3 regions of the Rhizobium sp. O111 genome follow, and region 1 is predicted to be linked to each of the others. Evidence: riboswitches for the same ligand, from Rfam matches in the RefSeq annotation. Region 1 holds a riboswitch; each other region holds the start of a gene.
What was found. A riboswitch is a leader RNA that binds a small molecule or an ion and turns the genes downstream of it on or off. The one in region 1 is predicted to bind cobalamin.
Positions count from the first base shown of each region.

Region 2: it holds a riboswitch for cobalamin, as region 1 does, so the genes downstream of both, cobU (bifunctional adenosylcobinamide kinase/adenosylcobinamide-phosphate guanylyltransferase) here and bluB (5,6-dimethylbenzimidazole synthase) in region 1, are expected to answer to the same signal.
Region 3: it holds a riboswitch for cobalamin, as region 1 does, so the genes downstream of both, ACVTFQ_RS20265 (ABC transporter substrate-binding protein) here and bluB (5,6-dimethylbenzimidazole synthase) in region 1, are expected to answer to the same signal.

Region 1 is NZ_JBSHXL010000001.1:1,516,135-1,520,856, forward strand. It holds gene ACVTFQ_RS07760 (NADP-dependent malic enzyme) at 1-964, shown strand, start outside; gene ACVTFQ_RS07765 (DUF2865 domain-containing protein) at 1,107-2,225, shown strand; gene bluB (5,6-dimethylbenzimidazole synthase) at 2,239-2,925, opposite strand; cobalamin riboswitch at 2,966-3,150, opposite strand; gene ACVTFQ_RS07775 (TolB family protein) at 3,176-4,009, opposite strand; gene ACVTFQ_RS07780 (LTA synthase family protein) at 4,284-4,722, shown strand, end outside.
Region 2 is NZ_JBSHXL010000001.1:1,878,386-1,883,107, reverse strand. It holds gene ACVTFQ_RS09540 (cobyric acid synthase) at 1-387, shown strand, start outside; gene ACVTFQ_RS09535 (chloride channel protein) at 384-2,174, opposite strand; cobalamin riboswitch at 2,421-2,813, shown strand; gene cobU (bifunctional adenosylcobinamide kinase/adenosylcobinamide-phosphate guanylyltransferase) at 2,925-3,443, shown strand; gene cobW (cobalamin biosynthesis protein CobW) at 3,448-4,497, shown strand; gene cobN (cobaltochelatase subunit CobN) at 4,507-4,722, shown strand, end outside.
Region 3 is NZ_JBSHXL010000002.1:134,049-138,770, forward strand. It holds gene ACVTFQ_RS20255 (ABC transporter substrate-binding protein) at 1-548, shown strand, start outside; gene ACVTFQ_RS20260 (c-type cytochrome) at 702-1,088, shown strand; cobalamin riboswitch at 1,145-1,383, shown strand; gene ACVTFQ_RS20265 (ABC transporter substrate-binding protein) at 1,627-2,658, shown strand; gene ACVTFQ_RS20270 (FecCD family ABC transporter permease) at 2,655-3,695, shown strand; gene ACVTFQ_RS20275 (ABC transporter ATP-binding protein) at 3,692-4,462, shown strand; gene ACVTFQ_RS20280 (class I SAM-dependent methyltransferase) at 4,475-4,722, shown strand, end outside.

The sequences.
Region 1 (4,722 bases):
CAAGAATGCCGACAAGAAGCGCGTCATCTTCTCCGAAGGCGAAGACGAGCGCGTGCTGCGCGCCGCCCAGGTTCTGCTCGAAGAAGGTATCGCCAAGCCGATCCTGATCGGTCGTCCGCAGGTCATCGAAACCCGCCTGAAGCGCTACGGCCTGCGCATCCGTCCGCTGTCCGATTTCGACGTCATCAATCCGGAAGACGATCCGCGCTTCCGCGAATATGTCGAGCTCTATCTGTCGCTGGTCGGCCGCCGCGGCGTCATCCCGGAAGCGGCGCGTACCATCGTTCGTACCAACACCACGGTTATCGGCGCTCTGGCGCTGAAGCGTGGCGAGGCCGATGCGCTCATCTGCGGTCTCGAAGGCCGCTATGAAAAGCACCTGCGCGATGTCCGCCAGATCGTGGGCAAGCGCCCGAACGTTCGCGATTTCTCGGCGCTCAGCCTGCTGATCTCGCAGCGTGGCGCCACCTTCTTCACCGACACCTACGTGACGTTCAATCCGACAGCCGAGGAAGTGGCGGAATCGGCCGTTCTCGCCGCCGAAGAAATCAAGCGCTTCGGCATCACGCCGCGCGCCGCCCTCGTCTCGCATTCGAACTTCGGCTCGCGTGAATCCGAAAGCGCCACCAAGATGCGCAACGCCCTGCAGCTCGTGCGCGACACCGCGCCCGACCTCGAGGTCGATGGCGAAATGCACGGCGAGAGCGCGATCTCTGAAACGCTGCGCAAGCGCGTCATGCCGAACACGACGCTGCACGACGAAGCCAACCTTCTGGTCTTCCCGAACCTCGATGCGGCCAACATCACGCTCGGCGTCGTCAAGTCGATGACCGATGGCCTGCATGTCGGCCCGATCCTGCTCGGCGCGGCGATGCCCGCCCACATCCTGGCGCCGTCGGTCACCTCGCGCGGCGTCGTCAACATGGCGGCCCTTGCGGTCGTCGAGGCATCCCAGCCTGCATGATCTGGGCTGCGTGATTTGCCTTGGACGCTGAAAATGCGTTAGGCTCTGAGCGGCAGCTTGTTAAGACAAGCCATGTATATCGAAGGGCGGGCCATGGTCCGCCCTTCGCCATTTGGTATTTGCTCACTGACGGGACGATGCCTTGAAACGCCTCACGCTGGCCGCAGCACTCCTGATTGCCCTTTCCGCCCCTGCCTATGCGCAGCTGGCGCCGATCTGCGGTCAGCTGCGCGCCCGCCTAGCAACCATCCCAGAGACGATCGGCGGCGGCACGTCGCCGGAAATACGCCGCTTCGCGAGCGCCATTACCGAACAGAACCTCGAGCTTCGCAAACTGCGCAGCGACCAACGCCGCAGCGGTTGCAGCAGCGGCAGTATGGTCGTCATCGGCGGCGACAATGCCGGCTATTGCGGCGAGCTCGAACAGGCCGAAGCGAAGATGCTCGACAACATCGCCGACCTGCAGATGCGCCGTGACGAGTTGCGCGCGCAAAGCCCGGACGCTCGCCTGCGCAACGAACTCTTCGCCGCACTCGACGAAAACAACTGCAACGCGCCCGTGCAGCAACATGAAGAGCCGCAATATGCGAACCCGCCCAGCATCGATGATCAGGCGATGCGCAGTGACACCTTCATTCCGCTCGGCGGCGAGCGTCAGCGCTCCTACGAGTTCTCGCCTGGCGGCCAGCCGCTCACGCATCTGAACACGATCTGCGTGCGCAGCTGCGACGGCGGCTTCTTCCCCATCCGCTCGAACGCAACCTCTTTCGATTTCGCCCGCGACGCCAACACCTGCCAGCAGATGTGCCCGGGCATCGAAACCGAGCTCTACTATCACGACGTCTCCAGCGGCGAGACGGAGAACATGATCTCGGCCTCCACGGGCGCGCCCTACAGCGCCATGCCGAATGCATTCGCCTACAAGAACCGCAAGCCCGGCGAAAAGTCGTCCTGCAGCTGCAATCTGCCCGCCTATTACGAACAGATGCGCCGCAACCAGTCTGTGAGCGCGCCGTCGCCGCAAAGCTCGATCACCACGATCGAAACCCCGAACACCGCCGCCGCCAAGCCCGAAACCCAACCTACGCCACAGCCGCCAGCGCCCCAGTCGCAGATCCCCGATCGCCCCTATGATCCCAGTGCCGGCAAGGTGCGCCAGGTGGGGCCGCAGTTCCTCGCCGGCGATCAAGGGTCGATCGACCTGAAACACCCAGCCATGCCGGGAGCCCAGCCCCAGCAACCGCCGGCGCAGAAGCAATAGCTGGCGTCGTGGGTTACACGCCCTCGCCCCAGCGATCGGTAAACACCAGCTCCTCCAGCGGCAGCCGCTGCCGCCAGCCCTTCACCGCGAGCTCCGGCTCCTCGTAGAGCCGGTCGACATAACCGACACAGAGCCAGGCGACGATCTCGATCCGCTCGGGCACGCCGAGCGCCCGCTTCAGATCCGCCTCGTGGAAGATGCTGACCCAGCCGACGCCGATGCCCTCGGCGCGCGCCGCGAGCCACAAGTTCTGCACCGCGCAGACGGTGGAGTAGGAATCCATCCGCATATTGTGCGTCCGCCCCAGCACCACGTCGCCGCAGCGATCCGGATCGCAGGTCACGCAGATCCCGACGGGTGCCGTGCGAATGCCCTCGAGTTTCAAGGCGCGATATGCCTGCTGCCGCTCGCCGGAAAACATCTCCGCCGCCTCGGCATTCGCCTTGGCGAAGGCCTTCCACACGGTCGATCGGACGGCCCGATCGCGCACCACGATGAAATTCCAAGGCTGCATGAAGCCGACGGACGGCGCGTGATGCGCGGCAGCCAGCAGGCGTCCGATCACGTCATCGGGCACGGCATCCGGTAGGAACTCCGATCGCACGTCGCGTCTGGTCTCGATGGCTCTGTAAACGGCGTCGCGCTCGCTCGCCGAAAAGGCGCCGGCTCTCGCAAGAGAGCCAGATTGGTCTGGTCGCATCGTCAATCCCCAACAACACAACCGGCCGCTGTCCAGGCGGTCAGTCTATGATTGTCGGGCCGGTCTTCTGACTTGGCGTCATCCGTCTGCCACGCCTTCCCGGCAAAGAGCGCCAGTGGCATCAAGCGGCAGACGTCGGCCTTACAGCGTTGGGCACGTTCCGGTCTTGCACCGAATTCCCGATTCTCCCGCAAGCCTGCGGGCACCCGACGCGCCACCTATGCCGACAAACCGCGCACGATGCAATCGCTCAAGCTTCGACCGGGAAATATCGGACATAGGCGAATTCGTCACCATCCGGTGACCAGTTCGGAACATTGATCGACCCCTGCCCACCGAACAGCTCGAACAGCGTCGTCAGGTTGCCGCCGTCCATATCCATGATCCGCATCCGCACATGCTTGTCGCGCGGATGGTCGAACACATCGGGATCGTAGGAAATCAGCACGACTTTGTCGTTCTTCGGAGAGGGATGCGCGAACCAGTTGCCGTAATTGTCGTGCGTCACCTGTTCCACGCCCGTCCCGTCGGGATGGATGCGCCAGATCTGCATCAATCCGGTGCGGCTGGAGTTGAAATAGATCCAGCGCCCGTCGGCCGAATAATCCGGCCCGTCATTGCGGCCCTCGCCATGCGTCAACCGCCGCTCTTCGCCGCCGGTCACGTCGATCGTGTAGATGTCGAACACGTCGCCGCGAATACCGCAATAGGCGAGCTCCTTCCCGTCAGGCGACCAGCCATGCCAGTAGGACGGATGATTGGTGGTCACCAGCTGCGGCGCCCCGCCCTCGATCGGCAGCGTGTAGATCGCCGCTTTGCCGAACTCGATCTTGTCTGTGATCACGATGCGAGTGCCATCGGGTGAAATCCCGTGGTCGTTGTTGCAGGCGGTCGCGAAGCCGCTATCGACCTTCTGCACTTTCGCTGAACCATCGAGCGCCAGCTTGTAGAGCATGCCCTGATCGTTGAGCAGGAGATAGCTGCCGTCAGGAGCGTAATTCGGGGCTTCGACCAGCCTCTCGGTCTGCCAGATCACGCGGGCCTCACCCGTCTTGACGTTGTAGATCTCGACGGAACTGCGCATGCAAACTCTCCTCTGACGCGAACATATCCATGACCTACGACAGCCAAATAAGGCACGCAAGGATCGCCCCCGCGCCGCCATGGCAGGGTCCATCCGGAACACACGCTACATGAGGCAACCGGCTGCCGAAAAGTTTGTGATCAAAAAAGCGTTAAGCCCGCGAAACAACAATGGTTCATCTAGCGTTCATGACGAAGATGTGACAGTTCGGTGACGTTATGATGACACTGGAGTTCCGCCATTGATCGCCCAAGTTTTCAAGTCCGGAGCGGCAATGCGCGAAGCGGCGCTCTATGGTGGCGTCGGCGCGGATACCCGCCCCTCCATCCTGCGCGGCGTAATTGCAGTCGCCCTGACGGCGGTGATGGCGCTGCTTGCAACCTTCTCGGTCGAAGTGATCGCGCGCGGCGGTGCAACCGATGTGGGCGCATTTCTGTCTTCCACGGCCCGTCCAGGCATGACCACGGTCGTGATGCTGACCATCGTTATGCTCTGCGTCGATGCGGTGCTGGGCCGCCGTTTCCTCTCTGCACTGGTCGTGCTGCCGCTCGTCCTCGTCCCGGCGCTCGTCTCCAATCAGAAGCAGCACTACCTCTCCGATCCGCTCTATCCCTCGGACATGCTGTTCGGCCGCCAGATTCTCGAGTTGCTTCCGGTCATGGTCCGCGACCGCCCGATGACGGCTATCGCGGTTGCCGTCGGCATCCTGCTCT
Region 2 (4,722 bases), 360 kb from region 1:
GGGGGCCTAGGGCTGCTCGACGTCGAGACCGTCATGGACGCGGAGAAGACGGTGCGCAACAGCGCGGCGGTTTCGGCGGAGAATGGCGAGGCACTCTCGGGCTACCAGATCCATCTCGGGATCACCGAAGGCGCCGACCGCGTGCGCCCCTTCGCGATCGTCGACGGCAAGCCTGATGGCGCGATATCCGGGGACGGGCGGGTCGTTGGGACGTATCTGCACGGGCTGTTTGCCAGTGACGGCTACCGGTCCCGGCTGCTTGCAAGCTTCGGCCTCACAGGCCAAAGCCGCGACTATCGCGCCGGCGTCGAGCAGGCGCTTGACGAGGTTGCCGCCGCGCTGGAAACGCATCTGGACAAGCGCTGGCTGGACAACCTGTTGGGTTAGATTTCGCCCGAGACCTCGCGGCGGCGGCGGTCCAGTTCTTCGCTGTAACGGCGCAGCGTGTGGGCTTCGCTGAGCTGGCCGACCACGGTGCGCTCGACGAGGTTGTTGACGACGGCGAGCGCTTCGCTCTCGGTCTTGTCGAAGATCGCCGCGGCCTGCTTGGCGTTCATCTGCGGCGTCAGGAAGTCGTTGCGGTAGCGTACGAATTCGTCGAGGCCCTTGCTCTCGTCGGCGGTGTCGGTGAGGTTGGCGTAGATATCGGGCACGAGCACGAGGCCGGCATATTTGCCGCTGTCCTCGACCAAGATCACGCGCTGGGCCGAGCCGATCGGGAAGCTTTCCTTGAATTGCTCGATGCTGATGCCGACCTTCGCGGTCTTGACGTCGGCGCGCATCAGCTTGTTGACCGTCAGATTGCGGATCCAGCCGACATCGTGGGCGCTGCGGATGCTTTCGCCGCGCAGGTGAAAACGCCATGTCGCGAAGGAGTAGCCGAAGGTGCTGCGCACGACCAGCGACGAGGTGATGACGGCGGCCAAGACCAGCGCCGTGATCGGGAAGTCGCCTGTGATTTCGAGCGCCAGGAAGGTCATGGTCAGCGGCCCGCCGATGACGGCGACGGCAAGCGAGCTCATGCCGACGACGGCGTAGATGATCGGCGTCAGCGTTGCGTGCGCGAAGTAGGGAGCCGAATAGGCGAAGAACTTGCCAAGCAGCGCGCCCATGAACAGCGAGGCGAAGAACAGGCCGCCACGGAAGCCGGAGCCGATCGAGATCGCTGATGCCAGCGCCTTGAGCAGGAAAAGTCCGATCAGCACGGGAATCACGACTTCACGGTCGAGATTGAGATGCAGCGCGCCATGGCCTGCCGACAGCACCTGCGGTGTCACCAGCGCGAGCAGCCCAACGATGATGCCGCCAAGCGCCGGGCGGAAGGGGAGCGCGATCGAGCTGCGGCGTGCGAGCTCCTCGATAAAGGCGACGCCCTGCATGATCAGGATGCCGATGCCGGCGCAGAAGGCGCCGAGCAGGATGGCCGGCACGTAATCGGCCGGCATGACGGTGCCGAAATCGCCGACATCGATGATGAAGTCGCTGCCGGCCAGCAGCCGGGCGACCAGCGTGGAGACGAGCGCCGACACGACGACCGGTGTGAGCGACACGATCGTGTAAGTGCCGATGATCAGCTCGAAGGCGTAGAAGGCACCCGTGAGCGGCGCGTTGAAGGCGGCCGCGATAGCGCCGGCGGCGCCGCAGCCGACGAGAACGCGCAGGTCGGCGCGGCGCAGCTGCAGCTTGAAGCCGAGCTTCGAGGCGATGCCGGACGCCAACTGCGTGTAGCCGGCTTCGAGGCCGACGGATGCGCCGAAGCCGTTGGAGATCAGGTTCTGGATCGCGACGATGATGCTGTCGGTCAAGGACAGGCGGCCGCCATGCAGCGCGTTGGCCTCGATCGGGTCGACCATCGGCTTCTTGCGGGTCTTCGCCAGCACATACATCAGAAGACCGAGAAGGATGCCGCCGCAGACGGGGGCCGCCATCAGCAGGAACTTGTCGTCGATCTGAGAGGAGCTCAAACGCTCGACATCGCTGATCCCGAAGATCAGACTGTGCATCTCGCGCGAAATCAGGCTCATGCCGGTGACGGCGAGGCCAGACGTGACGCCGATCAGCGCGCCGGCCAGCACCATGCCCATTTCGCTGCGCCTCAGGAGCGCGCGCATGCGCCCCGCATCGAGCAGTGTGTGTAGCGGGCCGAGCCGTCTAAGATTGATTTTCAGGCGCATGATGGGGAAACTAGGCGGGCGAAAGCCCGTTCAAGGGTGGCGAAGGAGGGGACATTTGCGGTGCTGCGCCGCATGCGCTGCAAATGCGGCAAAAACCCGGCTGACGCAACAAGTTTTTATGACATTAAGTGCCTGATTATAGACGATAAATTTGGTAGAGATGATCGTCTTGAGGGTTGATGTCAATCAATTTGGCTGGTGGCCGCGATTGGCGGTCGATTGACTTCGCTGTCGCGCTTGCCTAACCATGGATCGATAACGGATGGTTCCGGATCGCCAAAAGCGGTGCGGATGAAAAGGGAATGTGACGGGGTGGACCCAACCAGGGCGCCTTCATCACAGCCGACCCCGCGACTGTAGAGCGGTCAGGGTCTTCCGTCCGGCGTCGGATGTTCTCTTGCCGGCTGCCTGCGTGGTGCAGGCGGGCGAGGGGCGGAAGACGGCGGAAAAGCCACTGGCAATGCAAGCCATGATCAACCGGGGTTGGACGCCTCTAAATCTACGAATCGTCCGCCTTTTCATGATTGCAGCCGGGAAGGCGAGGAAGAACCGATGGCACGATCGGGATGGCCTGCGTGGCTATCCCGATCGTCGCCTGGACCCGCGAGCCAGGAGACCTGCCAATCGTGCCGGGCGCAAAGCCCAACCCTGGGCAAATGTGCCCAATGCCAGCACGGAGGTTGTCATGGCAGACAATGAGATTTTGGCGTCGGCGTCAGGCCGGACGCGCTCCTGTGAAGTCGTCCACGCATGACGACGGTATCCTCTACGCTTATTTTAGGTGGCGCCCGTTCCGGCAAGTCGCGCTTTGCCGAGCAGCTCGTCATCGACAGCGGCCTCGAGCGCCACTACATCGCCACCGGCCGCGCCTGGGACGAGGAGATGCGTGCACGGATCGAGCAGCACAAGGCCGATCGCGGCGACCTCTGGACGACGCATGAGGAACCGCTCGATCTCGCAGGCCGGCTTGCCGCGATCGATGGCGAGGGGCGGGCGGTGCTTGTCGATTGCCTGACGCTCTGGGTCACCAATCTGATGATGGATGAGCGCGACATGGCGGCGGCGTTCGCGGCACTGGCCGCCTATCTGCCTCAGGCGAAGGCGCGCCTCGTCATCGTTTCCAATGAAGTCGGCCTCGGCATCGTGCCCGAGAACCGCATGGCGCGCGAGTTTCGCGACCATGCCGGGCGACTGCACCAGATGATCGCGGCGGTCGCCGCGGATGTGTATTTTATCGCGGCGGGACTGCCGCTGAAAATGAAGGGTTGAATTGATGAACCAGCAGAAGATCCCCGCCACCGTCATCACCGGCTTCCTCGGCGCCGGCAAGACGACGATGATCCGCAACCTGTTGACCAATGCGGGCGGCAAGAAGATCGCGCTCATCATCAACGAGTTCGGCGATCTCGGCGTCGATGGCGAAGTGCTGAAGGGCTGCGGCGCGGAAAACTGCACCGAGGACGATATCATCGAGCTCACCAATGGCTGCATCTGCTGCACGGTGGCCGACGACTTCATCCCGACGATGAGCAAGCTCCTGGAGCGCGAGAACCGGCCGGATCATATCGTCATCGAAACCTCCGGCCTCGCCCTGCCACAGCCGCTGGTCGCCGCCTTCAACTGGCCCGACATCCGCACGCAGGTGACGGTCGATGGCGTGATCACCGTGGTCGACAGCGCCGCCGTGGCCGCCGGCCGCTTCGCCGACGATCACGACGCCGTCGACGCCCGCCGCGTCGAGGACGAGACGCTCGACCACGAGAGCCCGATCGAGGAACTCTTCGAGGACCAGCTGACCTGCGCCGACCTGATCGTGCTCAACAAGACCGACCTCATCGACGGCGCCGGCCTTGCCCGGGTGCGTGACGAGGTCGCTTCGCGCACGGCGCGCAAGCCCGCGATGATCGAGGCGAAGAACGGCGACGTGCCGGCAAGCGTGCTGCTCGGCCTTGGCATCGGCACCGAGGGAGATATCGGCAACCGCAAGTCCCATCACGAGCTTGAACATGAGGATGGTACGCCGCACGATCACGACGAGTTCGATAGCTTCGTGGTAGAGCTCGGACCGATCGCCGATCCGGCCGCCTTTGTCGAGAGCCTGAAGGGCATCATTGCCGAGCACGACGTTCTGCGCCTCAAGGGCTTCGTCGACGTTCCCGGCAAGCCGATGCGGCTGCAGTTGCAGGCCGTCGGAAGCCGTATCGACCACTATTTCGACCGTGCCTGGGCTGCCGGCGAGGCGCGCGGTACGCGGCTGGTGGTGATCGGGCTGCATGAGATGGATGAGAGCGCGGTGCGTCAGGCGATTTCGGCGCTCGCATAAGGCAAGACGATGCATCTGCTTCTAGCCCAGCAGGGAACGATCAGCGACGGCGAGGAGGCGATCGATCTCGGTCAGTCGCCCGGCGACATCCTGTTTCTCTCCGCTGCCGACACCGAACTGGCGGCGGTAGCAGCCGCGCATCGTCAGCGAGGTGGGGGACGGTCGCTGCGCATCGCCAGCCTGATGAGCCTCAAGCATCCGATGTCCGTCGATGCCTATGTCGAG
Region 3 (4,722 bases), on a different contig from region 1:
CGACCATCGCCCGCGCCTGGGTTTCCGGCGGTGGCAAGCAGACCTTCCTGTTGAACGACGGTATGAACTCCAAGGACTTCATCGAGAGCGTCGGCGCGCAGTATCTGGAAAACGCCTACGGCACCTCCTCGGGCACCAGCCCGACGGCGTCGACTGAGTATTTCAACGGCAATTACGAGGCCTTCTCCGGCGGCATCTCGCCTTCGGCCCCGGCCGCCGACCGCTCTTATGACGCCGGTGCAATCGTGGCGCTGGCGATCGCCAAGGCCGGCAAGGCCGATGCGGCAGCCATCAAGGCAGCCATGCCGGAAGTTGTCGCCGCGGGTGGCACGCCTATCCATGCCGGCAAGGAAGAGTTCGCCAAGGCGCTGCAGCTCATCAAGGAAGGCAAGCCGGTGAAGTATGAAGGTGTCATCGGCCCTGTCAGCTTCGACACGTATGGCGACATCACCGGTCCCTTCCGCCTGTGGAAGATCAGCAATGGCGAGGTGACGACGGTCGGCGAATTGAGCGCCGAAGAGGTCACCAAGATCAAGACCGCGCAGTAAAGGTACCAGGCGACATGGGAGCTGTGCTCCCATGTCGCACCAGTCCGGTCTGGGCGCATATGTGCTTTGTTGGGTAAGCAGTGTCGTTCGCGGATCGCGCGACGTAAAAACGGCACCATGCATTTGGCAACCAACACGACAGGCCATCGACATATGAAAAAGCGCTCAATCCTTTCGTCGATCTGTTCGATCGCCAGCCTGCTCGTCATGACATCCGCGGCATCCGCCGAGGACATCGAGCACGGGAGGCGGGTGTTCAGGCTGTGCGTCGCCTGTCACACGGTCGATTCCGAACGCAACGGCTTCGGCCCGCATCTGAAGAGCGTCGTTGGTCGCCCAGCCGGAAGCTTGCCCGACTACAGATATTCCGACGCGATGAAGACAGCCGGCGCGGGTGGGCTTGTCTGGGATGAGGCGGCGCTCTCGGAGTTTCTGTCCAGCCCCAAGAAGAAAGTGCCGGGAACGAAGATGAGCTTCGGCGGCCTCTGGACGACGTCGGAGATCAGCGACCTGATCGGCTATCTCCGAGCCAATCCCTAGACGCGCCAAATGTCGGCTCGTCACGTCTTGACGTCTTGACGTCTTGACGCCGGATCGCCTAAGTCAGCCTCGATGGTTCCCGAAGGGATGACTTCCGACGGGATTAATAGGGAACACGGTGCGGATGACCCGAATGGGGCCAAGACCGTGGCTGCCCCCGCAACTGTAAGCGGATTGCCTGATGTCCTTGTGGTGTTCGTCTCGAACGCCATGCCACTGCGAAGCTCTTCGTGGGAAGGCAGATGTTAGGCGCATATTCGCAAGCCAGGAGACCTGCCGTCAAAACAGTGTCCACCATCCCGGACGGGGTTGTCCGGAGAGGAGCATCATATGATGGTTTTTGACGTCAGCCGCTGGCGCGGTCCCGCTTTATTCCCCTCCGCAATCTCATGGCCGTGATTCCGCGATAGCTTTCGCCGCCGCATGATGTCAGGCGAGCGCTTTGCTGTTTCGTCCTGCATCATCCGTGGCGGTCCCGCTTCGAGTTTCACAGCCACGGCCAGTCGGCTGCGGGCTTCAGCCATACATGAGGACCAATATGAACCGCATCATCCTGCGAACCGCGCTGCTTTCGATCGCGACGGCTTGCGCTTTCACCACCTTTCTACCCTCTGCCCACGCCGCGGCAACGACCTATCCGCTGACGATCACCAATTGCGGCCAGCAGGTGACATTCGACAGCGCGCCGAAGAAGACGGTGTCGATCGGTCAGGGCATGACCGAAATTCTCTATTCGCTCGGCCTCGCCGACAAGATCGTCGGCACGGCGGTCTGGGTCGGGCCGGTGCTGCCCGCCTATGCCGAGGTCAACCAGAAGATCAAGCGGCTGGCCGACAATGATCCGAGCTTTGAATCCGTCGTCGGTCAGGAGCCGGATCTGGTTGCGGCCGAGTTCGAGTGGCATGTCGGCACGCAAGGGTCGGTCGGCAAGCGCGAGCAGTTCGCCGGGCTCGGCATCAAGACCTATGTTTCGCCGGCCGATTGCGTCGCGAAGGTCAATACCGATGGTGGCGACGGGGTGCGTAGCGAGCTCTTCACCATGGAGCTGATCTACCAGGAGATCGCCGAACTGGCGGAAATCTACGACATCCAGGATCGCGGCGCGGCCCTGATCGCCGACTTGAAGAAGCGCGAAGCGGATGCCGTGGCATCGCTTGGCGGGTCGGCTAAGGATCTGCCTGTCGCCTTCTGGTTTTCCAGCAAGGAAGTGCAGGGCGATGCCTTTATCGCCGGCAAGAACAGCGCTCCGGCCTATATTTTGAAAACGCTCGGCGCCCGCAACGTCGTCAGCACCGAGGAAGAGTGGCCGCTGGTCGGATGGGAAACCATCGCGCAGGCCAATCCTGCGGTCATCGTCATCGCCACCATGGACCGCCGCCGCTATGCAGCCGACGATCCGAAGGTGAAGATCGATTTCCTTGAAAAGGACCCTGTCACCAGCCAGCTCGATGCCGTCAAGAACAGGCACTTCGTCGAGATGGATGCGCAGTCGATGAACCCGACGATCCGCACCATCGATGGCCTGGAACGCCTCGCCGTCGGCATCAAGTCCTTCGGTCTTTCCAAGTGAGGCACGCGTCGATTGCCCACCGGGGATGGAGAACGCTGGTCGCGCTCTTCGTCCTTGCCATCGTGGCATTGGGCTTTGTCATCAGTCTCGCCGTGTCCATCGGCGAGATCTCCATTCCTGTCGGCACGACCGCCAAGGCCGTGGCGAACCGTGTCTTCGGCACCGGCTTTGAACTCAGCCGCATCCATGAAGGCATCATCTGGGATTATCGCCTGAGCCGCGCGCTTGTGGCAGCCAGCGCCGGAGCCGCTCTTGCGCTATGCGGCGCGGTGCTGCAGGCGCTGCTGCGCAATCCGCTGGCCGAGCCCTATGTGCTCGGCATCTCGGCCGGCGCGTCAACTGGGGCCGTCGCGGTCATGATCCTCGGCTTCGGCTATGGCGTGTTGACGCTTTCGGCCGGCGCTTTCGTCGGCGCAGTCGCGGCGTTCCTGCTGGTGTCGTTGCTGGCGGCAGGCTCCGGCGGCGGGACGGACCGTATCATTCTCGCCGGTGTCGCTGGCTCGCAGCTCTTCAACGCGCTGACATCCTATATCGTCACCACATCGGCCAATGCCGAGCAGGCGCGCGGCGTCATGTTCTGGCTTCTCGGCAGCCTGTCCGGTGTGCGCTGGCCGGATGTCTATCTCGCCGCTCCTGTTGCGATCGCCGGCTTTCTCGTCTGCATGCTCTATGCCCGTGCGCTCGACGCCTTCACCTTCGGCACCGACGCTGCGGCAGCGCTCGGCATTCCTGTCGCTGGCATCCGGATCGTGCTGCTCGCACTCACGGCGCTGCTTACGGCGACGATGGTCTGCATCGTTGGCTCGATCGGCTTCGTCGGGCTGGTCATTCCGCATGCGGCGCGTTTCGTGGTCGGGCCGGGGCATGGGCGCCTGTTGCCGGCAACGGCGATATCCGGAGCGATCTTCATGGTGATCGCCGATATCGTCTCACGCGTCATCATTCCGCAGCAGGTGTTGCCGATCGGCGTCGTCACCGCGCTCTTCGGCGCGCCGGCATTCGCGCTCATTCTCTACAAGGCGAGGCGGCCAGCATGAGCATTTCCATCAGCGACGTGCATTGGGCAACATCAGGCGTGCTTGTCGTCAAGGGCGTGAGCCTTGAGGTCCCTACCGGCCAGACGCTCGGTCTCATCGGGCCGAACGGTTCGGGAAAATCCAGCCTGCTGCGGTTGATCGGCGGGTTGCGCAAGGTCAAGAGCGGCGTCATCGCCCTCGGCGATACCGGTATCGATACGCTGGCGCGCCGCGATATCGCGAGGCGCGTTGCCTTTGTCGAGCAGCAGGCCACGACGGAGACACAGGTGACGGTGACCGAGGTCGTCCGTCTCGGGCGCACGCCGCATCGTGGTCCGCTGGCGCCGTGGAGCGCCAATGACGAGGAGGCGGTCGAGAATGCTCTGCGGCAGGTGGGCATGGTCGAGAAGGCGCGGCAGCTCTGGCATACGCTGTCTGGCGGCGAGCGCCAACGTGTGCATATCGCGCGCGCACTGGCGCAGACGCCGACCGAGCTTCTGCTCGACGAACCGACCAATCATCTCGACATCCAGCATCAGCTCGAAATCCTGTCGCTGGTTGCCAAGCTGCCGGTCACAAGCATCGTCGCGCTGCATGATCTGAACCTCGCCGCCATGTTTTGCGACAGGATTGCTGTGCTTAGCCAGGGTCGGCTTGTTGCGGTCGGACCGGCGGACGAGGTATTGACCGAAGACTTGATCGCCGACGTGTTCGGGGTGCGCGCCCATATCGAGCGCTCGCCGCATCATGGTCGGCAGCATATCCATTTTCTTGGCTGTATTTCTTGAGGTCCGATGTCCATCAGACAAACCAATTTCGATTTGAAGGAAGAGATCAGGGACTATTGGTCCAAGCGCTCGCAGACTTTCGATCTTGCCTTCGGCCACAGGATACCGCGTGGCCCGGAGTTCGACGCCTGGCAGCAGCCGATGCGCGACCATCTGGGGACCAAGCCGTTGCGTGTCCTCGAACTTGCCTGCGGCACCGGCGAGGTCACGGCGGTGATCCACGATCTCGGCCACGATGTGACCGCGCTGGATTTCTCCGA